DNA from 4 places in the Streptomyces sp. NPDC051218 genome. Region 4 is predicted to be linked to each of the others. Evidence: riboswitches for the same ligand, from Rfam matches in the RefSeq annotation. Region 4 holds a riboswitch; each other region holds the start of a gene.

Region 1 (7,388 bases), 760 kb from region 4:
GCAGAGCAGCACGCTGCGGACGAGGACGCGGCCGATACCGAGCCTGCCACCGCCCTCGGCGATGACGCGCAGCCGGAAGAGGGCCTTGCCGGGGGTGCAGCCGACCGTGCCGACCGTCAGGACGGTCATGACGAAGAAGATGCCGAGCGCCCAGTTGCCCATCGCCTGCTGGTCACCGCGAGCGAACAGGCCGTATGCGATGAGCATGCTCACCCCCCAGTCGACGGCGATGGCGCCCATGCGCCGCCCGGGGCGCGCGATCGATCCCGGCCCCTCCTCCGGCAGGCCGAGCTGCTCGCCGCGGTACCCGAAGTCGACGCCCGCTTCCTCTGCCGCCGCACGAGGGCCGGAGAGCCACGATCCGATTGCTTGCCTGTTGTCCACCCGTCCACGGTACTGCGCCCGATTTCGTCCGAGGACGGGCGGGGTAGGGCGAATGACACCTGACTCGAACCCGCCTCGGTTAACTTCGGCGAAACAAATGGGTCATGCTTGAGAAATCCCCCGTCCCTATGGTCGGGTCCCAGCGTGTGCCACCGCACTGGCCGCACAACGAGCTGCAACCCCGTCCCCGCCTGGGGGTCGGGAGTAGGAGGAGTTGGATGTTCCAGAACGCCGACGACGCAAAGAAGTTCATCGCGGACGAGGACGTGAAGTTCGTAGATGTCCGGTTCTGCGACCTGCCCGGAGTGATGCAGCACTTCACGATCCCGGCAGCGGCGTTCGACCCGAACGAGGAGCTCGCCTTCGACGGTTCGTCGATCCGCGGCTTCCAGGCCATCCACGAGTCCGACATGGCGCTGCGCGCGGACCTGTCGACCGCCCGGGTCGACCCCTTCCGCCGCGACAAGACCATCAACATCAACTTCTTCATCCACGACCCGATCACGGGCGAGCAGTACAGCCGTGACCCGCGGAACATCGCCAAGAAGGCCGAGGCCTACCTCGCGTCCACCGGCATCGCGGACACCGCGTACTTCGGTCCCGAGGCCGAGTTCTACGTCTTCGACAACGTCCGCTTCCAGACGTCGGCGAACGAGAGCTTCTACCACATCGACTCCGAGGCAGGCGCCTGGAACACCGGTGCGGTCGAGAACAACCGTGGCTACAAGGTCCGCTACAAGGGCGGCTACTTCCCCGCCCCGCCGGTCGACCACTTCGCGGACCTCCGCGCGGAGATCTCCCTGGAGCTGGACAAGAACGGCCTCCAGGTCGAGCGCCAGCACCACGAGGTCGGCACGGCCGGCCAGGCGGAGATCAACTACAAGTTCAACACGCTGCTCGCCGCGGCCGACGACCTGATGCTCTTCAAGTACATCGTGAAGAACGTCGCCTGGCGCAACCAGAAGACCGCGACCTTCATGCCGAAGCCGATCTTCGGTGACAACGGTTCGGGCATGCACGTGCACCAGTCGCTGTGGGCCAACGGCGACCCGCTCTTCTACGACGAGCAGGGCTACGCGGGCCTGTCCGACACCGCCCGCTACTACATCGGCGGCATCCTCAAGCACGCCCCGTCACTGCTCGCCTTCACCAACCCGACGGTGAACTCGTACCACCGCCTGGTCCCGGGCTTCGAGGCGCCGGTCAACATGGTGTACTCGCAGCGCAACCGCTCCGCGGCCATGCGTATCCCGATCACGGGCTCGAACCCGAAGGCCAAGCGCGTCGAGTTCCGCGCGCCGGACCCGTCCTCGAACCCGTACCTCGCGTTCTCGGCGCTCCTGATGGCCGGCCTGGACGGCGTCAAGAACAAGATCGAGCCGCCGGAGCCGATCGACAAGGACCTCTACGAGCTCGCCCCCGAGGAGCACGCGGGTGTCGCCCAGGTCCCGACCTCCCTCCCGGCCGTCCTCGACGCCCTCGAGGCGGACCACGAGTACCTCCTGGCCGGCGGTGTCTTCACCTCCGACCTGATCGAGACGTGGATCGACTACAAGCGCACGAACGAAATCGCCCCGATCCAGCTGCGCCCGCACCCGCACGAGTTCGAGCTGTATTTCGACATCTAGAACGCCGGGTCGGGTGAAGCCGAGACCCGACGCCGCGTCAGCATGGACAGTGGGCCGTCTCCCGGAACGGGGAGGCGGCCCACTGTTGTGGCGGGCTGTCGTGTCGGTCCAGCGCCGTCACCGGCTAGTGTCGCTCTCGTCCCCCTCCTCTCCCTCCCCCACGATCAGTCCCTGCCTAGGTGAGCACCCCACATGAGCGAAAAAGTGACATTCCCGAGCGTCGTCGGCCCCGCGTTGGCCGGAGCGATCGATCTGCCGGAGGGCGAGGTCCGAGGCTGGGGGCTCTTCGCGCATGGGTTCACCCTGGGCAAGGGATCGCCGGCCGCCTCGCGGGTCTGCAAGCAGCTGGCGCGCGAGGGGATCGGCATGCTGCGCTTCGACAATCTCGGGATCGGGGACTCCGAGGGCGACTGGGGGGACGGTTCCTTCACCGTCAAGGTGCAGGACACCGTCCGTGCCGCGGCCTTCATGGCGGAGCGAGGGACTCCGGTGGATTTGCTGGTGGGGCACTCATGGGGAGGCGCCGCCGCCATCGCAGCCGCGAGCGAGATCGACGGCCTCCGCGCGCTGGCCACGATCGCGGCGCCCGTCGACCCCAGTCATGTCGAGCGGCAGTACGACTCGGTCCTTGATCGCGTCCTCAGTGACGGGGCGCACGAGTGGTTCGTCGGCGGCAGGACCCTGGTTCTCAAGCGCGCCTTCGTCGAGGACGTGCGCCGGGCTCACCTGCGCGACCGGATCGGCGAGGTGGACCTTCCGCTCCTGGTGGCGCATTCGCCCACCGACTCCACCGTCGACATCTCCAACGCCGCGGAGATCTTCCAGGAGGCACGCCACCCCCGCAGCTTCATCTCGCTCGAAGGCGCGGACCATCTGCTGACCGCGCGAGGGCAGGCGCAACGGGCCGCTCACATCATCAGCGCCTGGGCCGACCAGTACCTCGACGAGCCGCGGCCCTGAGAAGCGGCGTCCTGGACGGCGGAGACTCAGGCGCGCAGGAAGCGGATCGAGGGGTGGGGTTCCGTGGGGTGTTGGGTGACCTCCGCCCGTACCCCGTACACCTTCGCGATCAGTTCCTCCGTGATCACCTCTGAGGGTGTGCCTGCCGCGTGGGCCACTCCCTCTCGCAGGACCAGGATCTGGTCGCAGAACATGGCCGCCAGGTTCAGGTCGTGCAGGGCTATCACGCTGGTCAGGGGGAGGTTCGCCACCAGGGACAGGAGGTCGAGTTGGTGGTGGATGTCCAGGTGGTTGGTCGGTTCGTCCAGGAGGAGTTCCTGGGGGGTCTGGGCCAACGCCCTTGCTATCTGTGCCCGTTGGCGTTCCCCGCCGGAAAGCGTGTGCCAGGACTGGGTGGCTCGGTCCGTCAGGCCCGTGCGGGTCAGGGCCTGACGGACCGCCTCCTCGTCCTCCGGCGTCGGCGGTGACCACGCCCTGCGGTGCGGGATGCGGCCCAGGCGTACGACCTCCTCCACCGACAGCTCGACCTGCGTGGTGGCGTCCTGGTCCACCACCGCCACCCTGCGTGCCACCGTGCGGCGGCCCGCGTCGCGCAGGGGCATGCCGTCCAGGGTGACCACTCCTGACGTCGGGGCCAGGACGCCCGCCAGGATGCGCAGGAGCGTTGACTTGCCCGAGCCGTTCGGGCCCAGCAGGCCGACCGTGGCTCCGGGGGGCGGGGTCAGGGTCACTCCGTCGACGATGAGCCGGCCGCCTGCCTCCCGGGTCACTCGGTCGGCTCGCAGGCCGGGTCCGGTGTGCTGGCTCATGTCGTCCTCGGTGTGCCGGCTCATGTCGTCCTCCTCGTGCGGTAGAGGACCAGGACGAACGCCGGAACTCCGATCAGGGACGTCACCACCCCGACGGGGACCTCCTGGGGGTCCAGGACCGTGCGGGCCAGCGTGTCCACCCACACCAGGAACACCGCGCCCGCGAGCGCCGTGACCGGGACCAGGCGTGCGTGCCCGGCGCCCACGAGGGCGCGGGCCGCGTGCGGCAGGACCAGGCCCACGAAGCCGATGGCTCCCGCGCTGCTGACCAGGACCGCCGTCAGCAGGGCGGTGGTGGAGAGGAGGAGCAGCCGGACCCGGGCCACGTATACGCCCAGCGTCGCCGCCGCGTCCTGGCCGAAGGCGAACGCGTCCAGGGTGCGGGCCTGCGTCAGGCAGATCGCCAGCGCCACGAAGAGCACCGCCGCGCACAGCCAGACGTCCGTCCAGCCCACTCCGCTCAGCGAACCAAGCAGCCAGAACAGGACACTTCGCGTCGTCTCCGCGTCGCCCGAGGTCAGGATGACGAAGGAGGTGAGGGCGGAGAAGAGCTGCATCGCCGCCACGCCCGAGAGCACCACTCTGTCCGCGCTTGCGCCCAGGCTGTGGCTCAGCAGCAGGACCAGCGCGAACGAGACGACGGCCCCGGCGAAGGCGCCCACCGAAACCGACACCACTCCCCCGCCGACCCCCAGGACGACGATCGCGACCGCGCCCGTGGACGCCCCCGAGGAGACGCCCAGCACGAAGGGGTCGGCGAGCGGGTTGCGCAGGAGGGACTGAAGGACCGTTCCACAGACCGCGAGGCCCGCGCCGCAGACCGCGGCGAGGAGCGTGCGCGGCATGCGCAGGTTCCACACGATGCCGTCCCTGATGGGCGTGAGCCGCGCCTCTCCCCAGCCGAGGTGAGCCGCGACCGCCGACCACACGTCCGGTACGGAGATGTCGGCGGGGCCGATGGTGACGGCCACCGCGACGGACAGGGCGAGGGCGGCGAGGCCCGCCGTCCAGAGCAGGGCGGAACGTATGCCGCCCGGGGCGGCTTTCCTCACTTGGCGAGCCCGAACTCACGCAACGCGTCCGCGACTTGCTCCACGCCGTCCACCGTGCGGATCGTCGGGTTCATGGCCTGGCCGCTCAGCAGCACATAGCGCTTCTTCTTCACGGCGGTCAGGTTCTTGGTGACCGGGTTGGACTCCAGGAACTCGATCTTCTTCTTCGCGCTCTCGGCCGTCTGCGACTTGCGGGTGAGGTCGCCGATGACCAGGACGTCCGGGTCGCGGTCCGCCACCGTCTCCCAGTTGATCTGGGGCCACTCCTCGTGGGTGTCGTCGAAGACGTTCCGCACGCCGAGTTCTCGGGTGATGACGCCCGGGGCTCCGCAACAGCCCGCGATGTAGGGCGAGTCGGAGTTGGCGAACCAGTAGAGGAGTGTCGTGTCGGACGCCTCGGCCTTCTTGATCGCCCCGCTCGCCTTCGCCACCCGGCCCTTGAGGTCCGCGACCAGCCGCTCCCCACGCTTCTCGACGCCGAACGCCCTTGCCAGGTCACGGACTTCGCCGTACACCGTGTCCATGGTGAGCGTCTTGACGCGGCGGCCGTCGCCGTCGCCGCTGTTGTCCTTGCCGGCGCAGTCCGAGGGCGAGACGTAGGCAGGTACGCCGAGTTCGGCGAACTTGGCGCGGTCGGCGACGCCGCCCTTGCTGACCGTCGCCTGGAAGGAGGCGGTGACGAAGTCCGGTTCCTTGGCGAGGACCTTCTCGAAGGAGGGGTAGCTGTCGGCGAGCCGCTCGACCTTCGCGTTGTCCTTCTCCAGGCCCTTCAGAACCGGGTCGGTCCAGGTGCCCGTGCCCACCATGCGGTCCGCGAGGCCGAGCGAGAGCAGGATCTCCGTGGAGCCCTGGTCGAGGGAGACCGCCCGCCGCGGCGGCGCCTTGATCTCCGCCTTCTTGCCGCAGGAGGTGAGGGTCAGTGGGTAGCCGTCGGCCTTCCCGTCCGCGGTGGAGGTGGCCGTGGAGCCGCCCGCGCACGAGGTCAGCGTGACGGCGGCGGCCGTGACGAGGAGGACGGACACGCGGGCGGACACACGGGCAGACATACGGACGGGCACACGGACACGACGGGCTGTTGAGGACACGAGATCCCTTGAGTCTCACGGCTCATACGCGGAGCCTGGCCTGCTTCGTCACCTCCGCCGCCCGGTGTGCGGGCGGAGGTGCCAGCAGGTCTTCGGACTCGGGGATCGGCCGGGCGGGGCGCCTTCCCAGGCGTCCGTGGACGCCCAGTGGCCGTGGCCCCGCCCGTTCCCCCTCACCGCTGCGCGTCAGTTCCGGATTCGCACCGGATTCCCTGGCCCTGGTGTGGGTTGACTGGCGCTCGCAAGCTATCACGCGAGGTCAGGACGGCTGCCGTCACGCGAGGTCAGAACGGCTGCCGTCCCGCCAGGTCAGGCCGCCGTCCCGGGCCTCGGCGAGCCGCGGTAGGTGCCGAAGGACCACTTGTTGCCCTCGGGGTCGGCGATCGCGAACTCCCTGCTGCCGTACGGCTGGTCCTCGATCTCACGGATGATCTCGACCCCTGCCGCGGTGAGCCGCCGGTAGAGGTCGTCGACGTGGTCGGTGACGACGTACGCGCCGAAGGTGCCGGGCTTCAGGCACCACTCCTGGGACTTCTCGTCGTACGAGCCGAGCATGATCGCGCCGCCCTCGGGCCAGTCGAGCTCGGCGTGGGCCACGCGGTCGCCGTCCTCGTATACGGCGGTGCGCAGGAAGCCGACCGTGCCGACCAGGAAGTCGATCAGGGCGGGGGCGTCATGGGCCTGGAGGGACGGCCAGACGCTGGGAGCGCGCCCGGCGGATGCGGGCGCGGTAGCGGACTGCGGCTGCTGGTTCTGCTTCTCGGTGGTGTTCATGCCCCCTACCCTTCGCCCCCGCCATGGCTCCCGGCTTGGATATTCCGGCACTCTTCGGCCAGCCAGCCGCTGGGGCTCACCCCGGTGTACTGCTGGAAGTCCCGCACCAGGTGGGAGTGGTCGTAGTACCCGCAGTCCGCGGCGACGCGGGCCAGGTCGGGGGCGCCGCCCGTCGCGACCGGGCGTACGACGGCGTTGCGTGCGCGCTGGAAGCGCATCAGGCGGCCCGCCTGTTTGGGGCTCAGGCCCGTCTCGGCGCGGAAGAGCGTGGTGAGGCGGCGTTCGCTGAGCGCGACGTGCCGGGAGAGGCCGCGCAGGGTGCCGACACCGCGATGCCGGGCGAGCCAGGCCCATGCCTCCGCGACCTCGGGGCGTACGGAGCCGCCGGACGCCTCGGTGGCCGCGCGCTGCCTCAAGTAGCCGGACAGGGAGGCGAACCGCTCCTCCCAACTGCCCTGCTCGCACAGCAGCTCCCGTACGTCGGCGGCGCGGCGCCCCATCACCTCCGCGCCCGGCGTCACCAGCTCGCCGGCCAGTTCCGCGGCCGGTACGCCGAACAGGGCGCGGGCGGCGAGCGGGTGCACGGCGAGCTGGATGCCCGCCTCGTGCTCGGGCCTGACGACGTACGCCGGGGACTGGTGCAGGCCGCCGACGACGATGTCCGTGCGGGTGGCGTGGCGGCCGGCCGCCTGTTCG
Region 2 (7,388 bases), on a different contig from region 4:
CGCTGGTGGCCGCGCTCAAGGAGCGCATCGGCACGCTCCGCGTCGGCCGCAGCGACGACCCTCGGGCCGACTTCGGCCCGCTCGTCAGCAGGGACGCGCTCGACCGGGTCCGCAGGTACGTGGACATCGGCGTCAACGAGGGTGCCGAACTCGTGGTCGACGGAGGGCGGTTCAAGCTGTCGGGCCATGAGGACGGGTTCTTCGCGGGTGCCTCGCTCTTCGACCGGGTCGGACCTCGGATGCGGATCTACCGCGAGGAGATCTTCGGCCCCGTCCTGTGCGTCGTACGCGCCGCCGACTACGAGGAAGCCCTGCGGCTGCCCAGCGAGCACCCGTACGGCAACGGGGTCGCGATCTTCACCAGGGACGGCGACACCGCCCGTGACTTCACCCGCCGCGTCGACACCGGCATGGTCGGCGTCAACGTCCCCATCCCGGTGCCCGTGGCCTATCACACCTTCGGCGGCTGGAAGCGCTCCGGCTTCGGCGACCTGAACCAGCACGGCCCCGACGCCATCCGGTTCTACACCCGCACCAAGACCGTCACCTCGCGCTGGCCCTCAGGGGTCAGGGAAGGCGCGAGCTTCACCCTGCCCACCATGGGATGAGCGCCATGACCACCACATCGCTCACCCAGGACCAACAGGCCCTCGTCGAGACCACGCTCGACTTCGCCGACGACCACCTGGCGCCCCGTGCCGTGCAGTGGGACCAGGACAAGTACTTCCCGCTCGACGTGCTGCGCAAGGCGGCCGGGCTCGGGCTCGGCGGCGTGTACGTGCGGGAGGACGCGGGAGGCAGCGGTCTCACGCGGGCCGACGGCGTCCTCGTCTTCGAGGCGCTCGCCTCCGGCTGCCCGTCCATCGCGGGCTACCTCTCCATCCACAACATGGTCGCCTGGATGATCGACACATACGGCGATCCCGCGCAACGGGCGCGGTGGCTGCCCCGCCTGGTCTCCATGGACGACCTCGGCAGCTACTGCCTCACCGAACCGGGGGCAGGATCCGACGCCGGGTCCCTGCGCACCCGGGCGGTCCGCGACGGCGACGACCACGTCCTCAGCGGGGTCAAGCAGTTCATCTCCGGCGCGGGAGCCGCGCAGGTGTACGTGGTGATGGCGCGCACCGGCGGCGAGGGCCCCCGGGGGGTGTCCGCGTTCCTCGTCGAACGGGGTGACCCCGGACTCTCCTTCGGCCCCGACGAGAAGAAGATGGGCTGGAACGCCCAGCCGACACGTCAGGTGATCCTGGACGGGGTGCGGGTGCCCGCCGACCGCCTGCTCGGCCGCGCGGGCGACGGCTTCAAGATCGCCATGAGTGGTCTGAACGGCGGCAGGCTCGGCATCGCCGCCTGCTCCCTGGGCGGCGCCCGCAGCGCACTCAACAAGAGCCTCGCGCACCTCGCCGACCGGGAGGCGTTCGGCGCCCGGCTGCTCGACGCGCAGGCGCTGCAGTTCCGTCTCGCCGACATGGCGACCGAACTCGCCGCGGCCCGAGCCCTGGTCCAGCAGGCCGCCCAGGCCCTGGACCGCGGTGACGCGCAGGCGCCGCAGCTGTGCGCGATGGCCAAACGCTTCGCCACCGACACCGGCTACTCCGTCGCCGATCGCGCGCTCCAACTCCATGGAGGCTACGGCTACTTGACCGAGTACGGCATCGAGAAGATCGTCCGCGACCTCCGTGTCCACCAGATCCTGGAAGGAACCAACGAGATCATGCGCGTCATCGTGGCCCGAGGCCTGACCGAGGCACTGCGGTGACCGCCGCCGAGGACTCCGTCCTGCTCCGGAAGGAAGGCCGCGCGGCCCATCTCACGCTCAACCGACCCCAGGCCATCAACGCCCTCACTCACGCCATGGTGCGCCGCATCGACGAGGCGCTCACCGCGTGGGAGAGCGACCCCGACGTACAAACCGTGATCATCCAGGGCGCCGGCGGGCGCGGCCTGTGCGCGGGCGGCGACATCCGCTCCATCTACGAGGACGCGCGCGCGGGGACGACAGCCTCCGCCGACTTCTGGCGCGACGAGTACCGGCTCAACGCCCGCATCGCCCGCTACCGAAAGCCGTACGTCGCCGTGATGGACGGCATCGTGATGGGCGGCGGTGTCGGCGTCTCCGCACACGGCGACGTCCGCATCGTCACCGAGCGCTCCCGCGTCGCGATGCCGGAGACCGGCATCGGCTTCGTGCCGGACGTGGGCGGCACCTACCTGCTGGCCCTCGCTCCCGGCGAACTCGGCACCCACCTCGCGCTCACCGGCGCGCGGATCGGCGCGGGCGACGCCCTGCTCTGCGGGCTCGCCGACCACTTCGTGCCGAGCGAGGACCTGCCCCGACTCCTCGACGGCCTGGGCATGGAGCCGGTGTGGGACGTACTCGAGAGGTACGTGCGCCGGTTGCCGCCCGGCGAGCTGGCCGGTCACCGGTCCTGGATCGACCACTGTTACGGCGCCGACACGGTGGAGGAGATCGTCGCCCGGCTGCGCGGCCATGGATCACGCGCCGCCGCGGAGGCGGCCGACACCATCGCCACCAAGTCGCCCACCGCCCTGAAGGTCACGCTCGCCGCTCTGCGCCGGGCGCGGCGGCTCGGCCCCCTGGAACGCGTACTGGAGCAGGAGTTCCGCATCTCCTGCGCCGCACTCGCCTCGCACGACCTGGCGGAGGGGATCCGCGCCCAGGTCATCGACAAGGACCGCAGCCCTCGCTGGGCGCCCGCCTCACTCGGGGAGGTCGGTGCCGCCGACGTGGCGCGCTACTTCGCCGCGCCCGCCGGAGGCGAACTCGACCTGGACACAAGCCCGCAGGAGGTGGCGTGGTGAACGGCGGAGTGGCAGGCGCGGTGAACGGCACGCGCACGATCGGCTTCGTCGGGCTCGGTCACATGGGCGCCCCGATGGCCGCCAACCTCGCCAGGGCGGGGCACCGCGTTCTCGGTCACGACCTGCTGCCCGAGCTGCTCGCCTCGGCTGTCGCGAGCGGCGTGGAGGCCGCCGGGTCGACAGCGGGAGCCGCGGCGGAGGCGGACGTGGTGATCACCATGCTGCCCGCGGGACGGCATGTCCTCGGCCTCTACCAAAAGGAGGGGCTTCTCGCCGCCGCCCGGCCGGGCACGCTGTTCATCGACTGTTCGACCATCGACGTCGCCGACGCGCGGGCCGCCCACGCGGCCGCCACCGCGGCCGGGATGCGAGCGTTGGACGCCCCCGTCTCCGGGGGAGTGGTGGGCGCCGAGGCAGGCACCCTCACCTTCATGGCGGGCGGCGGCGGAACCGAGTTCGCCGAGGCCGAACCGCTCCTGACGGGCATGGGCAGCAAGGCGGTGCACTGTGGCGGTCCGGGCGCCGGTCAGGCGGCGAAGATCTGCAACAACATGATCCTGGGCGTCTCGATGATCGCGGTGAGTGAGGCGTTCGTCCTCGGGGAGAGCCTCGGCCTCTCCCACCAGGCCCTGTTCGACGTGGCCTCCACGGCGTCGGGGCAGTGCTGGGCCCTGAGCGTCAACTGCCCGGTGCCGGGCCCCGTTCCGGCCAGCCCCGCGAACCGCGACTACCGCCCCGGATTCGCGGCCCCGCTGATGGCCAAGGACCTCGGCCTGGCGGCCAACGCCCTGCGGGCGGCGGGCATCCATGCCGAACTAGGCCTGAAGGCGGCGGAGTTGTACGCCGCCTATGCCGAAGGGGCTGGAGCGGACCAGGACTTCTCCGGGATCGTCACCACCATCGGCCAACACGCCGCACGAGACGGGGAGGACAGCGCATGACCAGGACCACGACCACGGAACCGTACGAGACGATCCGCGTGGAACGAAAGGGCCGCACCGCGCTGCTCACGCTCGACCGGCCCAAGGCGCTCAACGCGCTCAACCTCCAGGTGATGAACGAGATCGTCGCCGCGACAGAGGCCCTGGACCGGGACCCCGACATCGGCTGCGTCGTCCTCACCGGATCGGCGAAGGCGTTCGCGGCCGGCGCCGACATCAAGGAGATGCGGCCCCGGAGCTACCTGGACATGTACCTCAGCGACTGGTTCGCGGCCTGGGACCGGCTCGGGGCGCTGCGTACGCCGACGGTCGCGGCCGTGTCCGGCTACGCGCTCGGCGGCGGCTGCGAGCTGGCGATGCTGTGCGACATCCTGCTGGCCGCCGACACCGCCGTGTTCGGGCAGCCCGAGATCAAGCTGGGTGTCATCCCGGGCATCGGCGGCTCGCAGCGGCTGACCCGCGCGGTGGGGAAGGCTAAGGCCATGGAGATGTGCCTGACCGGGCGCACGATGGATGCCGCTGAGGCCGAGCGGGCCGGGCTCGTCTCCCGGGTGGTGCCCGCCGGTGAACTCGTCACCGAGGCGCTCGCCGTCGCGGAGAGCGTCGCGGAGAGCGTCGCGGGGATGTCCCTGCCCGTCGCGATGATGGCGAAGGAAGCGGTGTCCCGCGCCTTCGAGACGACCCTCGCGGAGGGTGTCCGTTTCGAACGCCGTCTGTTCCACGCCGTGTTCGCGACCGAGGACCAGAAGGAGGGGATGGCCGCCTTCATCGAGAAGCGGCCTCCCGGGTTCACGCACTCCTGAGGGGCGCTGACCAGGGGCGTACGCCCCTGGTCGTGTGCGCTCGCGTGTGCCACAGGTGAGGCGGTCCCGCAAGTTGTCAGTTGGCTCGATCGCGCACTAAGGTCGCCACGCCTTGGTGCTCGGGAAATCCGGTGTGATGCCGGTGCGGCCCTCGCCACTGTGATCGGGAAGTCCGGCTCCAGCCCTCGCGGCAGCCACTGGGTACTCGCGTACCCGGGAAGGCGGAGTCCGGTCGGTACGACCCGTCAGCCAGGAGACCGGCCAAGGCGCGTTGTCCATCCACGAGGTGCTGGAGAGGGTCTGCTTAGCCATGCACATAGCCGAGGGTTTCCTCCCGCCGGCGCACGCGATCGCCTGGGGCGTAGCGTCCGCGCCGTTCGTCGTCCACGGAGTCCGCTCCCTCACCCGTGAGGTCAAGGAACACCCGGAGAGCACACTGCTCCTGGGCGCCTCGGGAGCCTTCACCTTTGTCCTTTCCGCGCTGAAGATCCCATCCGTCACGGGCAGTTGTTCGCACCCGACGGGGACCGGGCTCGGCGCGATCCTGTTCCGGCCGCCGATCATGACGGTGCTCGGCACCATCACCCTTCTGTTCCAGGCGCTGCTGCTCGCCCACGGCGGGCTCACCACGCTCGGCGCCAACGTCTTCTCCATGGCGATCATCGGGCCCTGGGCCGGATACGCCGTCTACCGCCTCCTGAAGCGGTACGACGTGCCGCTCATGGTCGCCGTGTTCTTCGGCGCGTTCGTCGCGGACCTGTCCACGTACTGCGTGACCAGCGTCCAGCTCGCCATGGCCTTCCCCGACCCCGGCAGCGGATTCATCGGCGCGCTCGGCAAGTTCGGCGGCATCTTCGCCGTCACGCAGATCCCCCTCGCGGTCAGCGAAGGACTGCTCACCGTCATCGTGATGCGGCTGCTCGTGCAGTCCAGCAAGGGGGAGCTCACGCGGCTCGGCGTACTGCTCCAGGGCAAGCGGCAGGCCGATACGACGAAGACGGCCGGTACGACGAAGACGGGCGATACCACGGAGACGGCCGAGACGGCCGAGACGACCAAGACGACGGAGACGGGGGCCAGCGCCTGATGAGCCGGAACGCGAAGATCAACACTCTGCTCCTCCTCATCGTCGCCGCGCTCGCGGTGCTGCCGTTGGCGCTCGGCCTCGGGGACGACGAGAAGGAGCCGTTCGCCGGGGCCGACGCCCAGGCCGAGACCGCGATCACCGAGATCAAGCCGGACTACGAGCCCTGGTTCTCGCCGCTGTACGAACCCCCGTCCGGGGAGGTCGAGTCGGCGCTCTTCGCGCTTCAAGCGGCGCTGGGAGCGGGCGTCCTCGCGTACTACTTCGGTCTGCGCAAGGGACGCCGCCAGGGCGCGGAGATCGCGCGCGCCGAGGGGGCCGGCACGGAGAAGGCCGCCACCGATAAGGCCGCCGACGCGGAGAGCGGCCGGGCCGAGACCGAGCAGGTCTGACCCCGCGTGCTGCCCATCGACGCGGCGGCGCACAGCAGCCGCTGGCGCCGCCGCCACCCCGTGGACAAAGCCGTGCTGGGGCTCGGCCTCACCGTCCTCGCGGTCTCCCTGCCGCCCTGGCCGGGCGCCGCCCTGGTGCTCGTCGCCGCGCTCGCCGTGCTGCTCGGGCCCGCCGGTGTGCCGCCGCGCAAACTGTGGCGCGCCTACCGCGTACCGCTCGGCTTCTGCGTCACCGGCGCCCTGACCCTGCTCGTCCAACTCGGCGGTCCTGGAGGGTCCTTCACGCTCGCCGAGGGTGGGCCCGCACGGGCGGGCGGACTCCTCCTGCGCACATCGGCGGCCTCGCTCGGCGTCCTGCTGTTCGCCTTCACCACACCTCTGTCGGACCTGCTGCCCCGGCTGGTCAGGGCAGGTGTGCCGGCGCCGGTCGTCGACGTGGCTCTCGTCATGTACCGGATGAGCTTCCTGCTCCTGGACTCCATGAGCCGGATCCGGCAGGCGCAGGCCGCGCGCCTCGGCCATACCACCCGGGCCGCCACGTGGCGCTCCCTCGGCGGCCTCGGCGCCACCGCGTTCGTGCGGGCCTTCGACCGTGCGGGCCGGCTCCAGGCCGGGCTCGCCGGACGGGGGTACGACGGAACCCTGCGGGTGCTGGTGCCCGACGCCCGGATCTCGCGGAGCTTCGTGGCCGCGAGCGCCGCCCTCCTCACGGGCCTCGCGGCCCTCACCTTCGTACTGGAAAGGCTTCTTCCATGAGCGAGCCCGGCGCTCCTCGCGAGCCGAGCGGGACCTCGGGGTCCCTGGTCGCTCTGCGCTCCGCTTCCTACGCGTACGAGGACGGACCCACCGTGCTCAGCGGCCTGGACTTCGACGTCACCGAGGGCCGTGCGCTGGCGCTCCTCGGCCGCAACGGCAGCGGCAAGACCACCCTGATGCGGCTGCTGAGCGGCGGCCTGCGCCCGGACCAGGGCGAGTTGACGCTCGGGGGCGCCCCCGTGACGTACGACCGCAAGGGCCTCACTCGGCTGCGCACCACCGTTCAGCTCGTCGTCCAGGACCCCGACGATCAGCTGTTCGCCGCATCGGTCGAGCAGGACGTGTCCTTCGGGCCGCTGAACCTGGGGCTGCCGGACGACGAGGTGCGCGTCCGCGTCGCGGAGGCGCTCGCCGCGCTCGACATCAGCGCCCTGGCGGACCGCCCCACCCACCTCCTCTCCTACGGCCAGCGGAAGCGGACGGCCATCGCGGGCGCCGTGGCGATGCGCCCCCGCGTCCTGATCCTCGACGAGCCGACCGCGGGGCTCGACCCCGACGGCCAGGAACGCCTCCTGGCCACCCTGCA
Region 3 (7,388 bases), 1.2 Mb from region 4:
CGCCGTCGTCCCGAAGAAGGAGGCGAAGACGCCCCCGCGGTCGATGTCTCCCACCACGACCACGGGGAAGCGGGCGGCCCGCGCGATCCCCATGTTCACGATGTCCGTACGCCGCAGATTGATCTCCGCGGGGCTGCCCGCACCTTCGCAGATCACGGCGTCATAGCTGCCCCGAAGTTCCTCGAGGCATCCCACGACGGTCGACAACAACGCTTCCTGCCGCCCACCGTGGTAGCCGCGCGCGCTCATCTCGCCGACCGGCTTGCCCATCAGGACGACCTGGCTGCTGCGGTCGCTGCCCGGCTTGAGAAGGACCGGATTCATCAGCGCGGTCGGCTCGACCCGGGCGGCCTGCGCCTGCATGGCCTGGGCCCGCCCGATCTCGGCGCCTTCGCGCGTGACAAAGGAGTTGAGGGACATGTTCTGCGCCTTGAAGGGCGCGACGGAGACCCCCTTGCGCGCCAGCCACCGGCAGATACCGGCGGTGACGACGCTCTTGCCCGCGTCGGACGTGGTTCCTGCGACGAGCAGCCCACCACTCATGAGGCCCTGCCTTTCCGTAGCGTGCTCACGGCCGCCGCGACGCCGAGGGCGAGCAGCCCGACCCGCCGCGACAGCTTCACGGCCCGCTCGATGTCGGTGACTTCGACGCCCCGCCCGTCCCCGTTCAGGACAGGCCGGTGCTCTACCCGCCCCGCGTACGAGAGAGTCCCCCCGAGCCGTACGCCCAACGCCCCGGCGAAGGCGGCCTCGACGGGCCCCGCGTTGGGGCTCGGATGCTTGGCGGCATCGTCACGCCAGGCCCGCACCGCGCCGCGCGGCGCGTCCCCGGCGGCAGCCGCGAGCACCGCGGTGAGCCGGGCGCCCGGCCACCCCAGTACGTCGTCGAGGCGGGCGGAGGCCCACCCGTAGCGCCGGTACTTCACGGACTTGTGCCCGACCATGGCGTCGAGCGTGTTGACGGCCCGGAAGCCGACCAGGCCGGGGACCCCGCCAAGGGCCCCCCACACCAAGGCCCCGACCACGGCGTCGGACGTGTTCTCGGCGACGGACTCGACCACGGCCCGCGCGATGCCGTCGGCGTCGAGCGCCTGCGGATCGCGGCCGCACAGATGCGGCAGCCGCTCCCGCGCCACCTCGATGTCCCCGGCGGCGAGCGCCCCGCCGATGGCCCGCGCCTCACGCCCCAGCGAGGTGCCGCCGACCACGGCCCAAGTGGTCGCGGCGGTCAGCGCGACGGACGCGGCGCGCGCGTCACGTACAAGAGAAGAGGCCAGGACGGCGGCGCCGGTCGCGCCTCCGGCGCACACCACGGTGTGCAGGGCGCCCCACCCGCGGTGGTCACGCCAGAGCAGTCGCTCGACAGCGCTCGCGGCCCGCCCGAACGCGGCGACCGGATGCCCGCGGCGGGGATCGCCGAGGAACAGATCACCGAGGAGGCCGGCGGCGGCGCCGTACGCGAAGTCGCGATCGGCACGCATGGCTTCAGCCGGTCGTCGTGCCGAGAGGAGAGCTCACGCTCGGGAACTGGTCCGGCAACGGGCGGCCGCGCATGGCGAATGTCCTCACTCAGGGTGTCCGCGCCCTGGTTCGACGTGATCGGCGGCGAGAGTTCCTGGCTTCCGAGGAGTCAGCTCCTCGATGACAGTGGCGGGACCGCGCCGGATTCGCACCGGCTTCCTCTCCTGCTGCCGTATTGGCTCCGGCAGTCCACCACGGCCCGCGAAGGCCCGTCAACTCGCCGTTGACCTGCGACGGGAGAGTGTGCGGAGGCCCACATACGAAGGTGGGGTGCGGGACGCAGAAGCGTCCCGCACCCCACCTTGAAGCCCGGTCGTCAGGCGACGATCAGATAGATCCCGTACGCCACGGCCGCCGCGCAGAGCGCGAAGCACACATACGCGCCCGTGCGTGCCGCGGCGGCGGTGCCGCCCGCCGTGGACGCACCCGCGGAGGCTCCCGCGGTGGCGGCGCCGGACGTGGCCGCCTCGCGCTTGGAGAGGCCGACGATGCCGAGGGTGAACAGGCCCACCAGGGCCACCGTCACCGCGAGGCTGACTCCGAAGACGGAGCCGAGAGCTGCCCAGTCGATGTCCATGCTGACTCTTCCTTACACCGTGGCGGGCCGGGCGGGGTCCGCCACGGTGCTGGTCGGGGCCGCGATGGTGGCCTTGACGAAGTCGATGTCCGCGCTGGCCACGGCCGACCCGGTGGGGGGCGGTGTGACGGCGGCCATCGCGTTGGTCACGACGCCCACGGGCTCGGCGGCGGAGGAGCCGCCGATCTCGTCGTCGGCGACGTTCGTGTGGTCGACGGCGTTGCGCCGGGACAGCACCCAGATGACGGCGGAGCCGCCGATGAGGAGCGCGGCGGTGGCCGCGATGCCCCAAGGGCCCTGCTTGGTGAGGAACTCGGCCCCCGCGCCGACCAGACCGGCGGCCGGCAGGGTCAGACCCCAGGCGACGAACATGCGGGTCGCCGTGGACCAGCGGACCACGCCGCCCTTGCGGCCGAGGCCCGCGCCCATGACGGCGCCGGAGCAGGACTGCGTGGTGGAGAGCGAGAAACCGATGTGCGAGGAGGCCAGGATGACTGTCGCGGCGCTGGTCTGGGCGGCGAAGCCCTGCTGCGGCTGGAGGTCGGTGAGGCCCTTGCCCATGGTGCGGATGATGCGCCAGCCGCCGAGGTAGGTGCCGAGCGCGATGGCGACACCGGCCGAGACGATGACCCACATCGGGGGGTTGGCGCCCGGGTTCAGGACGCCGCCGGTGACCAGGGCGAGCGTGATGATGCCCATGGTCTTCTGCGCGTCGTTCGTGCCGTGGGCCAGCGAGACGAGGCCCGCGGAGGCGATCTGTCCGGCGCGGTAACCCTTGGCCGTGGCCTTGGTGTCGGTGTTGCGGCCGATCCGGTACGTCAGGCGCGTGGCCACCAGCGCGGCGAGACCCGCCACGAGAGGCGCGGCCAGGGCCGGGATCAGGATCTTGGTGACGACGGTGCCGCCGTTGATCGACGACCAGCCCATCGACATGACCGCGGCGCCGATGAGGCCACCGAAGAGTGCGTGGGAGGAACTGGAGGGCAGGCCCACCAGCCAGGTCAGCAGATTCCAGAGGATCGCGCCGACCAGGGCCGCGAAGATCACCTCTGTCTTCAGTCCGTCCTCGTTGACGATGCCGCCAGAGATCGTCTTGGCGACTTCGACGGAGAGGAAAGCGCCGACGAGATTCAGCACGGCGGACATGGCCACCGCCGTCTTGGGCTTGAGAGCGCCAGTCGAGATGGTGGTAGCCATCGCGTTGGCTGTGTCGTGGAAACCGTTCGTGAAGTCGAACACGAGAGCGGTAACGATCACGATCCCGAGGAGAAGCGTGATGTGTTCCATTTACCCAGGCTTCTGTTGGACGTCAGTGGCAATTGGAACGTAGGCAACCTTGGTGAACGGAAAGTGAACTGGGCCGGGCCGTGCGGTGACTCAATTCGGGGCGCCTTCGCTCCGGTTCCGCTTGTGCCGTGCCGGTGATCGACCGGAGCGGCGGCGGGAGGCCGGGCGGGAGGCCCGGAATCCCGGCTTCCCAGGGTGCCTCACCATCCCCGTGCACACCCCTCGGGGCGGCTCGGCGAGCCGCCGAAGAGATTCTGATCACCCGAGCCGCCCGGCCGACCGCGCCGGTGGATCGCGAGCCGCCTGGCAGGATCACGGCATGACGGAGCAGCGGGACGAAGGCCGGCGGGGCGCGATGGAGCGGGCGTGGGACGAACTGGTGGCGGCGGCCCGCAGAACGGTGGCGGACGGCCTGGTGGTCGGCACGTCGGGCAATGTCTCGGTGCGCCTCGGCGGCACGATCCTGGTCACCCCCAGCGGGGTCCCCTACGACCGGCTGGGACCGCGGGACGCGGTCGGCGTCGACACGGACGGCAACCGGCTCTTCGGTGAGCTCACCCCGACCAGCGAACTGCCCATGCACCTCGCGGTCTACCGCACCACGGACGCCGCGGCCGTGGTCCACACCCACGCGGTGCACGCCACCGCCGTCTCCACCCTGGTCCCGGAGCTCCCGCCCATCCACTACATGGCCGCCGCGCTCGGCGGCCCCGTCCGGGTGGCCCGATACGCGCCGTACGGCTCGGACGAGTTGGCGCAGAACATGCTCCGGGCCCTCAGGGAACGCACCGGCTGCCTGCTGCAGAACCACGGCACCATCACGTACGGGGACACCCTGGACCAGGCGTACGACCGCACGGCGCAGCTGGAGTGGATGTCCCGCCTGTGGCTGACGGCCAGCTCCGTCCCTGGCCACGCCCCGACCCTCCTGTCGACGGGACAGCTGAGGGAGGCGGAGGACAGGCTGCGGGGTTACGGCCAACAGTGACGCGTCCCGTGGGGCCGCGGGCGAGGCGGCATCACGGCGTGTCTGCGTGGGGCCGAAGGTGAAGTCGCGTCACCCCGCGGGCCCCGCCCACTGGCCCCAGCCAGGCCAGGGCCCGACACTGGGCAGGTGCGCCCAGCCAACGCGACGGCAACGGCCGTCACCGCCGTCACGACCGCCCTCCTGGGCGGCGCAGCCGCCGTCGCCGCGGGCCGGTTCGCCAGCAACGCGGCCCTGAAAGCACCGGCCGGCCGCCCGCTGCCGACCGAGCCGCGCCTCACCGTCCACTCCACGGCCGCCGGGCAGATCACCCTGACCCGCGCCCTGGCGAGCCTGCGTCCCGGTACGTACGGGCTCAGCGGCCACGGCAGCCATGCCGTGATCGGGCCCGTCCTGGACGCCGCCCCGCACGCGGCCGACACCGTCGTACGCCGCCTGGAGCGCGTCACGCACGGCGCCATGGAACCCGGCGCGAAGGTCTGGCTCACCCCGCAGGTCCACATCGGCGACCCGCACTCGGCCCTGGACATCGACCACGCGGATGTCGACATCCCCGGCGAACTCGGCGGTCTGCCCGCCTGGTTCGTGCCGGGTGCCCGCGACACCTGGGTGATCACCGTGCACGGCCTCGGCACCACCCGCGAGCACCCCATGGTCGTCATGGACTTCCTGCACCACCAGCAGTTCCCGGTACTCGACCTCGCCTACCGCGGCGACCTCGGAGCGCCCCGCTCCCCGGACGGCCTCGGCCACCTCGGCGAGACCGAGTGGCGCGACCTGGACGCGGCCATCCGCTACGCCGTGCGATACGGCGCCCAGAAGGTGATCCTGCACGGCTGGTCCACCGGCGCCGCCATGGCCCTGCACGCCGCCGCGTACTCGGCGCTCCGCGACCGGATCAGCGGGCTCGTCCTGGACTCCCCGGTGCTCAACTGGGAGACCACCCTGCGCGCGCTCGCCGCGGCCCGCCGCACACCGGGGCCCCTCCTGCCGCTCGCGGTGCGCGCCGCCCAGGGGCGCACGGGCCTGCGCGGCGACCGCATCCTGGAGGCCGCCGACCCCGAGGTGCTCAAGGTCCCCACGCTCCTCTTCCACGGCCCCGACGACGTCATCGCCCCCTGGGCGCTCTCCCGTCAACTGGCCGAACGCCGCCCGGAGCTGGTCACACTCCACACCGTTCCGGATGCGCCCCACGGCGCCATGTGGAACGCCGACCCCGCGGGCTACGAAGAAGCGCTGCGGCGCTTCCTCACGCCCCTCATGTAGCGCGCGAGAGCCCCCTGAGGCGGCGCTCCGAAGCCTTGCGCAGACATTCCGTTTGGGTTTTCGGACCGTCAACAGGAAGACTGCTCCCGTGACGTCCCGTATCCCGCGCGACTCAAGGCTCCGACTCGTCCGCGCTCAGTCCCCCGGGGCCGAGAGGCGAGCGGGGGTGGAGCGCGGCGCAGCGCGGCCCCTGACCGCCCCCGGCGCAGTGACGCAAGCACGTGCGCGCCGCCCCGCGCCCCGGCCACCCGAGGGCACACCCGCCCCGGGAGAGCTGGCCCGGATGGCGCGGAGGAGCCTCGCCGACGCCGTACGGATCGCGCGCTGGGCCGACGCCTCCCTGCACCCCGGACGCACCCGACCGGGAACCGCCAAGGGCTCGACGGGAGCCGCGGCCGCCAAAGGCGGCGACGGCACCCTCTCCGCCGCCACCGCGGAACGGGCCGCCGCGGAACTGGCGCTGACCCCGGATCAGGTCCGCGCCGACTGGGACACCGCACGGCTCGCCGGCCTCATCGAGGTGCACGGCGACAGCGCGCGCCCCGGCTGGCGGCTGCGCGCCTGGGACCGTGACGACGCCGCCGTACTGCGTGGCTGGGTCGCCCTCTTCGACGCCTGGTCGCTCGCGCACCCCGCGTCGCGCGAACTGCCGCCCGCCACGGTGGCCGAGACCGTCGAGGCCATGCCGCAGCTCCTCACCCTGCTGCAGCTCTCCGCGGGCCCCGTCCCCGTGCCGCAGCTCCTCGACCTCCTGGACCAGCGCGTCACGGAACTGCGCACGGAACGCTGCGAGATCCCCTACGGCCCGCAGCCCGAGCCGGTCGACCTGGCCGACACCCCGTCCCTCGCCACCCTCCTGGACTGGGCGCTGCGCGGCCTCGCCGCCGTCGGAGCGCTGACGTACGCCGAGGGACAGGCCACCCTGACGCCGCTCGGCAGCTGGGCGGTCTGGGTCAAGCTGGAGCAGATCTGCGTGGCCGCGCAGAGCCCGGCGGGCAACATCGAGCAGTCGGCGGAGGACATGCTGCGCGGCTGCGCCCGCCTGCGCCCGAACGCGGCCCGCTCCGAGTACCGCGCCTGGCTCGCGGCCCGCCCCGTGGGCAGCGCCGTCGCCGAGCTCCTGGAGGCCGCCCGCGGCGAGGACGCCCTGCTGCGCGGCCTCGCCTTCGAGGCCCTGCGGGTGGTCGGCGCCCCGGCCGAGGCGGAGGTGCGGGCCGTCGTGGAGGAGACCCCCCTGCGGCCCTACGCCCTCATCTGGCTGGCCGAGCACGAAGGCGCCGACCCCGAGGACGTCCACCTCGTCCTGACGCGGGAGGAGTCGACGTGGCTGTGGGTCGACACGGCGGCGGCCGTCGCCGACCACGGGGAGATCAACCTCCTCGTACGCCACCTGGAGTCAGCGGTGCAGCCCACCGTGCCCGCGCTCCTGGACGAGGTCCGCCGGGTCGGCCACCCCCGCACGGTCCAGGTCCTGGTGGCCCTCGCGGCGGCCCACCCCGACCCGGCGCTGGCCAAGGCCGTGCGCCGGGCGGCCTTCCAGGTGCACACCGGAGGGGTGTAGAGCCTCACCGGAAGGTGTTGCACTGCGCCATGTCGCCGGTGCGGTAGCCCTGGTAGAACCACTGCTGGCGCTGCTCGGCCGAGCCGTGCGTCCAGGACTCGGGGGTGACCCGGCCCTGGAACTTCTCCTGGATGCGGTCGTCGCCCACGGCGGCCGCCGCGTCCAGGCCCTCGCGGATGTCCGCCTCGTCG
Region 4 (7,388 bases):
CCTTGAGCTTGGCCGCCATCGCGAGCGAGATGCCCGTGTTGCCGGACGTCGGCTCCAGGATCGTGCAGCCGGGCGTCAACCGCCCGTCCTTCTCCGCCTGTTCGACCATGTGCAGCGCCGGGCGGTCCTTGATGGAACCGGTCGGGTTACGGTCCTCCAGCTTCGCCCAGATGCGGACGTCGTCGGACGGGGAGAGCCGCGGCAGGCGGACGAGGGGCGTGTTGCCCACGGCCGCCAGCGGGGAGTCGTAGCGAGGCATCCGCGATCAGACCATGCCGCCGGCCACGGCCGGCAGGATCGTGACGTTGTCGCCGTCCGCGAGCTTGGTGGAGATGCCGTCCAGGAAGCGGACGTCCTCGTCGTTCAGGTACACGTTCACGAAGCGGCGCAGCTTGTCGCCGTCCACGATGCGCTCGGCGATGCCCGCGTGCCGCGAGTCGAGGTCGCTGAAGAGCTCGGCGAGGTTGTCGCCGCTGCCCTCGACGGCCTTGGCGCCGTCGGTGTAGGTGCGGAGGATGGTCGGGATGCGGACCTCGATGGCCATGGCTTGGGCTCCTGTCGGGAGAGTCACGTGGGTGGGCGCGCGGCGGCCCGGTCGTGCGGAGTGCGTAAGTGCGGGGTGCGTGGGCGCGGATGCGCGAGTGCGCAGGGCGATACGCGGAGGTGGCGCCGCGGCTCACGGCCGTACGGCGGCGGCTGTCAGCGCGAACAGATCGCGCTGGAGAGCCTGCACAAATCGACGTGCAGACGCGCAACGAGCAGCATGCCCGGCATCTTGTCGCTCACGTCGTGGGGAACCATGCGGTCATCGTATCGATTCCCGGTCCGGGTTCTGGAATGTGATCTCACATCGTGGATGCTTTGCGTCCATCACGTGGATGGGGCAGGTATGTGACCGTCGGCGCCCCGGTCGCGGGGTGCACCGAGACCTCTGCCGTGACCCCGTACACCTCGGCGAGGAGCTCGCTGGTCAGGACTTCCTTGGGCGGTCCCGACGCGACGAGGGCGCCGGCGTCGAGCACGTACAGGCGGTCGCAGTAGTAGGCCGCCAGATTGAGGTCGTGCAGGGCCAGCAGATTCGTCGTGCCGAGGTCGCGGACCAGGGCGAGGATCTCCAGCTGGTAGCGGATGTCCAGGTGGTTGGTCGGCTCGTCCAGGACGAGGACCGCGGGCTCCTGGACCAGCGACCTCGCCACCAGGGCGCGCTGGCGCTCGCCGCCGGAGAGCCCGGCGAAGACGCGGTGGGCGAGGTCCGCGGCACCGACCCGCTCCAGCGCCTCGCCGACCAGGACGGCGTCGCGCGCGGTGTCCGCCTCCCAGAAGCGTTTGTGCGGGGAGCGGCCCATGGCGACGATCTGCCGGACGGTGAGCTCGAAGCCGGTGTGCCCGTCCTGCGGGACGGTGGCGATGCGGCGGGCGCGGTCCTTGGCCGAGCGGTCGGCCAGGTCGTCGCCGTCCAGGAGTACGCGGCCGCCGGTGGGCGCGAGGGTGCCGTAGACGCAGCGCAGGAGGGTGGTCTTGCCGCTGCCGTTGGGGCCCACGAGGCCGATGGTCTCGCCCTGGCCGGCGTGCAGGGTCACGTCGTCGACGAGGGTCTTCTCCCCCACGCGGTACGTGAGGGACTCGGTGCGGAGAACCGCCGGGTGGCTCATGCCGTCGCCTCCGTACGGTTCTTGCGCAGCATCCACAGGAAGAACGGGCCGCCCGTCAGCGCGGTGAGGACGCCGACCGGGATGTCCTGCGGCGCCGCGACCGTGCGCGCGGCGAGGTCGGCCGCCACCAGGAACACCGCGCCCATCAGGGCCACCACCGGCAGGAGCGCCCGGTGTGCGGCGCCGACCAGCATCCGGGCCGCATGCGGCACCATCAGGCCGACGAAGCCGATGGCCCCGCTGTACGCGACGAGTACGCCGGTCAGGAGCGAGGCGAGGACGAAGACGGCGGCGCGGAAGCGGGCCGTGTCCAGGCCGAGGACGGTGGCGCCCTCCTCGCCGACCAGGAGCAGGTCGAGGGGGCGGGCCAGGGCGACGAGCAGCGCAGTGCCCACGATCAGCGCGGCGCCGGGCAGCGCGAGCATGTCCCAGCGGGCGCTGCCGAGGCCGCCGAGGGTCCAGTACAGGACTTCCTTCAGGTGGTCGGCGCTGTCGGACGTGATCAGGATCAGGCTGGTCAGGGCGGACAGGATGTACGAGACGGCCACCCCGGCCAGGATCAGGCGGCCGGTGGCGAAGCTGCCGCCGGACCTCGCCAGGGTGTAGACGACGAGCAGCGAGAGCAGGGCGCCGGCGAAGGCCGCGGCCGGGATCGTGACGGTGGTGGCCAGGCCCGCGCCCAGGCCGAGGACGCTGCCGAGGACGATGACGGCGACGGCTCCGGCGGATGCGCCGGAGGAGACGCCTAGGAGGAACGGGTCGGCCAGGGGGTTCCTCACGAGAGCCTGGAGGACGGTGCCGATGACTGCGAGCCCGGCGCCGACGGCTGCGCCGAGCAGGACCCTGGGCAGCCGCACGTCCAGCACGATGGTGCGGAACGGGGAAGGTTCCGCACCTCCCGTCAGGATCTCCAGGACGTCGGCGGTGGGGATGCGGACGGAGCCCAGGGCCAGGCCCGCTACGACCGCTGCCGCGAGGGCTGCGCAGAGCGCCGCGATGACTGTCGCGTAGCCCACTCGTCTGCGGGTTCGTGTGGCCCTGGCGGGGCTTTCCCCAATCCCGCCCCTTCCCGGCTGTGACATTTGCGGCCCTGCCGCGTGGGGGGCTCCGCCCCGGACCCCGGACTGGTTGCCGTCCATCACCGGCTCCGCCGAGTTCGTCCTCAAACGCCGGACGGGCTGAAATGCCCGGCGGACGGGCTGGATTCTGCCCTTCACAGCTGATCCGCCAGCTTCCCCACCGCCGCCGGGGCCCGTACCCCCACCACCGTGTCCGACAGCGGCAGTACCGCGAAGCGCTTGTGCTTGATGGCGGGGACGTCCGCCAGGACCGGGTCGTCGAGGAGGCGCTTCTTCTTCTGGGCGACCGTCGTGCCGCCGTAGTCGAGGATCACGATCACCTCGGGCTTGCGGTCGACCACCGACTCCCAGGACGCGTCGCCAAAGGACTTGTCCAGGTCGGCGAAGACGTTGCGGCCGCCCGCACGTTCGATGATGTCGTTGCCGATGCCACGGCCGCCCGCCGTGAACGCCGTCTTGTCGCCGCTGTCATAGACGAAGACGGGGACGGGCTTCGACTTCGCCTCCGTCTGCGCCAGTTCGCGCTTCGCCGCGGCCACCCACTTCTCCGCCCGCGCCCGCACCCCGAACGTGCTGCCGACCTCGCGGACCTCCCTGTAGACGTCGTCCATCGAGACGGGCTTCTTGGCGCAGCCCTCTACGTTCAGGCGGCTCTCCACGCCGGACTTCGCCAGGGCCCCGCGGCTGCGGCCCTCGCCCGCGAGGAAGGCGGACGCGTAGCCGCCGTAGACGAAGTCGGGGTTCGCGGCCAGGAGTTTCTCGTACGAGGGGTACTCCTTGGCGAGGACGGGGGTGTCCGCGTAGGCCTTCGCGTACTTCGGCAGGACCTTGTCGTCCAGGTACGCCGTGCCCGCGATGCGGTCCTTGAGGCCCAGCTCCAGCATCACTTCCGTGACGTGCTGGTTCATCGTGACGGCGCGCTTCGGCGGTGCTTCGTACGTCGTCTTCACACCGCAGTTCGTGACCGTGTACGGGAAGCCTGGGGCCTTGGACTCCGGCTTCGAGCCGGTGCCGTCGGAGGACGAGCACGCGGCGAGCGGGGCCAGCAGGGCCGCGGCAAGCAGCAGACGTATGGGGCGGGACATGGCTGAGCTGCCTCCTCCAGGGGATTTCCGCGTCCCCTGCGTCGTGGGAGAAGAAGGCGGCAGGTCAGTTCCTGACTGCCCCACCCGCGAAGGGTGGGGTCACAGTGGCGGGACCGTGCCGGATTCGCACCGGCTTCCTGGGTCCTGCCGCCTCAAAGGTGAAGCTCAGTATGCCTGGAGGATCAGTACGCCTGGACGACCTTCACCTCTTCCTCGGTGACCTCGCCGTCCACGATCCGGTAGGAGCGGAACTGGAAGTCGCCCGCGTCGTCGGTGTCGGCCGTGGAGACCAGGACGTAGTGGGCGCCCGGCTCGTTGGCGTACGTGATGTCGGTGCGCGAGGGGTAGGCCTCGGTCGCCGTGTGCGAGTGGTAGACGATCACCGGCTCCTCGTCGCGGTCGTCCATCTCGCGGTAGAGCTTGAGGAGGTCGCCCGAGTCGAACTCGTAGAACGTGGGCGAACGCGCCGCGTTCAGCATCGGGATGAAGCGCTCGGGGCGGCCGGTTCCCTCCGGGCCCGCGACCACACCGCAGGCCTCGTCGGGGTGGTCCTTGCGCGCGTGCGCGACGATCTGGTCGTGGAGGGCCTGGGTCAGGGTCAGCATGGCAGCCAGGATAAGCAGAAGGGCCGGACCGTACCGAAGAGTGGTACGGACCGGCCCACATGCTGGGATCGAGCGGGGATGACCTGGCGGTCAGGACTTGATCGCGTCCTGCTTGTCGGCCTCGCCGCCACCCGTCGACTGCGTGTCGTTGCGCTTCTGCATGACCAGGTAGCCGACGCCGAGGATCAGCGCCCACACCGGAGCGGCGTAGAGCGAGATCCGCGCGTCCTTGTCGATGCCCATCATGACGATGACCATCGCGATGAAGGCGAGCGCGAACCAGCTCGTGTACGGAGCTCCCGGCGCACGGAAGGTGGACATCGGCAGCTCGCCGCGGTCGGCCTTGCGGCGGTACTTGATCTGACAGATCAGGATCATGATCCAGGCCCACATGCCGGAGATGGTCGCGAAGGAGACGACGTAGTTGAACGCCTCGCCCGGCCACTGGTAGTTGATCCAGACGCCGACCAGCATCAGGGACGCGGAGAAGGTGGTGCCGACCAGCGGAAGGCCGTTCTTCGTCAGCTTGGTGAAGAACTTCGGGCCCTGGCCGTTGAGCGCGAGGTCGCGCAGCATGCGGCCGGTGGAGTACATGCCCGAGTTGCAGGAGGACAGCGCGGCCGTCAGGACGACGAAGTTGACGATCGCGGCCCCGATGCCGAGGCCCATCTCCTGGAAGGCCGCCACGAACGGCGAGACGCCCGGCTGGAACGACGTCCACGGCACGACCGAGAGGATCATGACGAGCGCACCGACGTAGAAGACGGCGATGCGCCACGGCACGGTGTTGATGGCCTTGGGCAGGACGGTCTTCGGGTCCTTGGACTCGCCCGCGGTGACGCCGACCAGCTCGACGGCGAGGAAGGCGAACATCACGATCTGCAGCGTCATCAGCGTGGAGCCGATGCCGTTCGGGAAGAAGCCGCCCTGGTCCCACAGGTGGGAGACGGACGCGGTGTCCCCGGCGTCGGAGAAGCCGATGGTGAGGATGCCGGCGCAGATGAGGATCATGCCGATGATCGCGGTGACCTTGACCATCGAGAACCAGAACTCGAGCTCACCGAAGAGCTTCACGGAGATCAGGTTGGCGCCGTACAGGATGACCGTGAAGATCAGCGCGTAGGCCCATTGTGGAATGGCGTCGTGTGTCCAGTACTGCATGTACTGGGCCGCTGCCGTGACTTCCGTGATGCCGGTGACGACCCAGAAGAGCCAGTACGTCCAGCCGGTCACGTACCCGAAGAACGGGCCGATGAATTCACGCGCGTACTCCGAGAAGGAGCCCGACACGGCGCGGTACATGAGCAGCTCGCCCAGGGCCCGCATGATGAAGAAGATGACGAGGCCGGCGATGGCGTACGCCAGGATGAGGCTCGGACCGGCCTTGTGAATGGCCTTGCCCGCGCCGAGGAACAGGCCGGTGCCGATGGCACCGCCGATCGCGATCATCTGGATCTGCCGGGCGCCGAGCCCGCGCTGATAACCCTCGCCTGACGTGCCGGACGAACCGCCCGTTCCGCCGGCCTCATTGCCGTCGTGATGCTCTTCGACCTGCACTGAGGTCATGGTGACGCCTTTCTCCACGCTGATCCGTGCCCGCAGTCGCGTTGATGGCCACGGATCAGGTCCTGATCCCCCCGGATATGGATGGAGTGCTACCGGCGGTCTGCCGGCCCGAGCGCCATCGGTGACATGGGTGGCGTCACCGAGTGGTCGTGAAGATTTATCACGGCCGCAACAGTGATCGGTCGTGGCACGTGTGGCTCACACCACGAGAAGAACCGGACAAAATTCCCTTGACGCCTCAAAATCGGGCATTGAAGTGACGCGATCGTTATCCGGATTTGAGCGTCCGATGAGCGAACGCAGCGTAATCGCTGCTGCTTACACCGACTTTGCGGGCGACCGTGGCCGCTTCCGTGTGACTTCTAACCGATGAGGGTGGCGACCAGCGTCTCCTGCAGACCGCCGAGCCAGAGATAGGCCATCACCATCGGCTTGCGGGCGTCGGAGTCCGGCAGCTGGTAGAGCAGGTCCGTGTCCTCCTCGTCGGTCACCTCGAGGCGGGCGCCGATCGCGAGGCGGAGGTCGTTGAGCGCGCCGAGCCAGTGCCGCGACTCGTCGGCGGACAGCTTCAGGACGGCGCCGCCCTCACCCTTCGACGTCAGCGCGTCCAGGGAGCGGATCACCACCAGGGCGTCCTCGCGCTTCTTGGCCCGCAGGTCGTTCTCGGTGAAGCGCCTGAACTCCGAGGAGTAGGCCCGCAGTTCGTTCTCGTCGGCCTTCTCACTGCCGGGCCCGCCATAGGCGTCCGGAAGGAGTCGCTGGAGGACCGGGTCGGTGGGCGGCTCGCTGGGGCCTTCCGCGAACAGCTCCGCGAGCGGATCGTCGGGGGCGTCCTCGGCCGGGCCCGGACCGATCAGCTCCAGGAGCTGCACGGCAAGGGACCGGATGATCGAGATCTCGACCTCGTCGAGCGCGACGGCCGCGCCGCCCCCGGGGATGGGTTCGAATTGTCCTGGCATCAGATGCGTCGCTACTTCCGGTCCTGCTGGAGGGTGGCCCACAGACCGTATCCGTGCATGGCCTGTACGTCGCGCTCCATCTCCTCACGGGAGCCGGTGGAGACGACCGCGCGACCCTTGTGATGCACGTCCATCATCAGCTTCGTGGCCTTCTCCTTCGAGTACCCGAAGTAGGACTGGAACACATAGGTCACGTAACTCATCAAATTGACCGGGTCGTTGTGGACGAGCGTGATCCAGGGGACGTCGGGCTCCGGGACGGCGAAGGTCTCTTCGTCGGATTCCGGGCGGGTGATCTCTGCGGGAGCCGTACTCACTTGTCCCATGCTGCCACCCGCGAGGGGCCCTCGCACAAATGGACCCGGGAAATCGTCAGAGTGACGAGATGCGGGGTAGCATCCTTCGTATGAACACAGCGGACCTTGGGCTGCCGGTGGATGTT

Evidence for each region. Region 4 has a riboswitch for cobalamin ahead of ACIBCK_RS05745 (ABC transporter substrate-binding protein). Riboswitches for the same ligand answer to the same signal wherever they lie in the genome.
Region 1: linked by a shared signal. The riboswitch ahead of ACIBCK_RS02370 (ABC transporter substrate-binding protein) and the one ahead of ACIBCK_RS05745 (ABC transporter substrate-binding protein) in region 4 are both predicted to bind cobalamin.
Region 2: linked by a shared signal. The riboswitch ahead of ACIBCK_RS24665 (energy-coupling factor ABC transporter permease) and the one ahead of ACIBCK_RS05745 (ABC transporter substrate-binding protein) in region 4 are both predicted to bind cobalamin.
Region 3: linked by a shared signal. The riboswitch ahead of ACIBCK_RS00330 (cobalamin biosynthesis protein) and the one ahead of ACIBCK_RS05745 (ABC transporter substrate-binding protein) in region 4 are both predicted to bind cobalamin.

Annotation. Positions count from the first base shown of each region.
Region 1 covers NZ_JBITEU010000001.1:503,659-511,046, forward strand. Annotated here, with positions in the region: gene ACIBCK_RS02345 (RDD family protein) at 1-384, opposite strand, end outside; gene glnA (type I glutamate--ammonia ligase) at 603-2,012, shown strand; gene ACIBCK_RS02355 (alpha/beta hydrolase family protein) at 2,205-2,972, shown strand; gene ACIBCK_RS02360 (ABC transporter ATP-binding protein) at 2,999-3,781, opposite strand; gene ACIBCK_RS02365 (FecCD family ABC transporter permease) at 3,802-4,833, opposite strand; gene ACIBCK_RS02370 (ABC transporter substrate-binding protein) at 4,830-5,879, opposite strand; cobalamin riboswitch at 5,984-6,170, opposite strand; gene ACIBCK_RS02375 (VOC family protein) at 6,228-6,692, opposite strand; gene ACIBCK_RS02380 (helix-turn-helix domain-containing protein) at 6,698-7,388, opposite strand, start outside.
Region 2 covers NZ_JBITEU010000008.1:250,259-257,646, reverse strand. Annotated here, with positions in the region: gene ACIBCK_RS24690 (CoA-acylating methylmalonate-semialdehyde dehydrogenase) at 1-608, shown strand, start outside; gene ACIBCK_RS24685 (acyl-CoA dehydrogenase family protein) at 614-1,762, shown strand; gene ACIBCK_RS24680 (enoyl-CoA hydratase/isomerase family protein) at 1,759-2,826, shown strand; gene mmsB (3-hydroxyisobutyrate dehydrogenase) at 2,889-3,767, shown strand; gene ACIBCK_RS24670 (enoyl-CoA hydratase) at 3,764-4,570, shown strand; cobalamin riboswitch at 4,667-4,851, shown strand; gene ACIBCK_RS24665 (energy-coupling factor ABC transporter permease) at 4,881-5,657, shown strand; gene ACIBCK_RS24660 (energy-coupling factor ABC transporter substrate-binding protein) at 5,657-6,046, shown strand; gene cbiQ (cobalt ECF transporter T component CbiQ) at 6,053-6,802, shown strand; gene ACIBCK_RS24650 (energy-coupling factor ABC transporter ATP-binding protein) at 6,799-7,388, shown strand, end outside.
Region 3 covers NZ_JBITEU010000001.1:56,024-63,411, reverse strand. Annotated here, with positions in the region: gene ACIBCK_RS00335 (cobyric acid synthase) at 1-543, opposite strand, end outside; gene ACIBCK_RS00330 (cobalamin biosynthesis protein) at 540-1,481, opposite strand; cobalamin riboswitch at 1,589-1,731, opposite strand; gene ACIBCK_RS00325 (hypothetical protein) at 1,838-2,098, opposite strand; gene ACIBCK_RS00320 (anion permease) at 2,111-3,385, opposite strand; gene ACIBCK_RS00315 (class II aldolase/adducin family protein) at 3,705-4,373, shown strand; gene ACIBCK_RS00310 (alpha/beta hydrolase) at 4,500-5,636, shown strand; gene ACIBCK_RS00305 (hypothetical protein) at 5,725-7,197, shown strand; gene ACIBCK_RS00300 (neutral zinc metallopeptidase) at 7,202-7,388, opposite strand, start outside.
Region 4 covers NZ_JBITEU010000001.1:1,267,734-1,275,121, forward strand. Annotated here, with positions in the region: gene ACIBCK_RS05720 (PLP-dependent cysteine synthase family protein) at 1-259, opposite strand, end outside; gene ACIBCK_RS05725 (MoaD/ThiS family protein) at 266-544, opposite strand; gene ACIBCK_RS05730 (putative leader peptide) at 700-801, opposite strand; gene ACIBCK_RS05735 (ABC transporter ATP-binding protein) at 846-1,652, opposite strand; gene ACIBCK_RS05740 (FecCD family ABC transporter permease) at 1,649-2,734, opposite strand; gene ACIBCK_RS05745 (ABC transporter substrate-binding protein) at 2,866-3,816, opposite strand; cobalamin riboswitch at 3,861-4,009, opposite strand; gene ACIBCK_RS05750 (Mov34/MPN/PAD-1 family protein) at 3,999-4,421, opposite strand; gene ACIBCK_RS05755 (amino acid permease) at 4,512-5,987, opposite strand; gene ACIBCK_RS05760 (DUF2017 domain-containing protein) at 6,350-6,946, opposite strand; gene clpS (ATP-dependent Clp protease adapter ClpS) at 6,958-7,272, opposite strand; gene ACIBCK_RS05770 (nicotinate phosphoribosyltransferase) at 7,353-7,388, shown strand, end outside.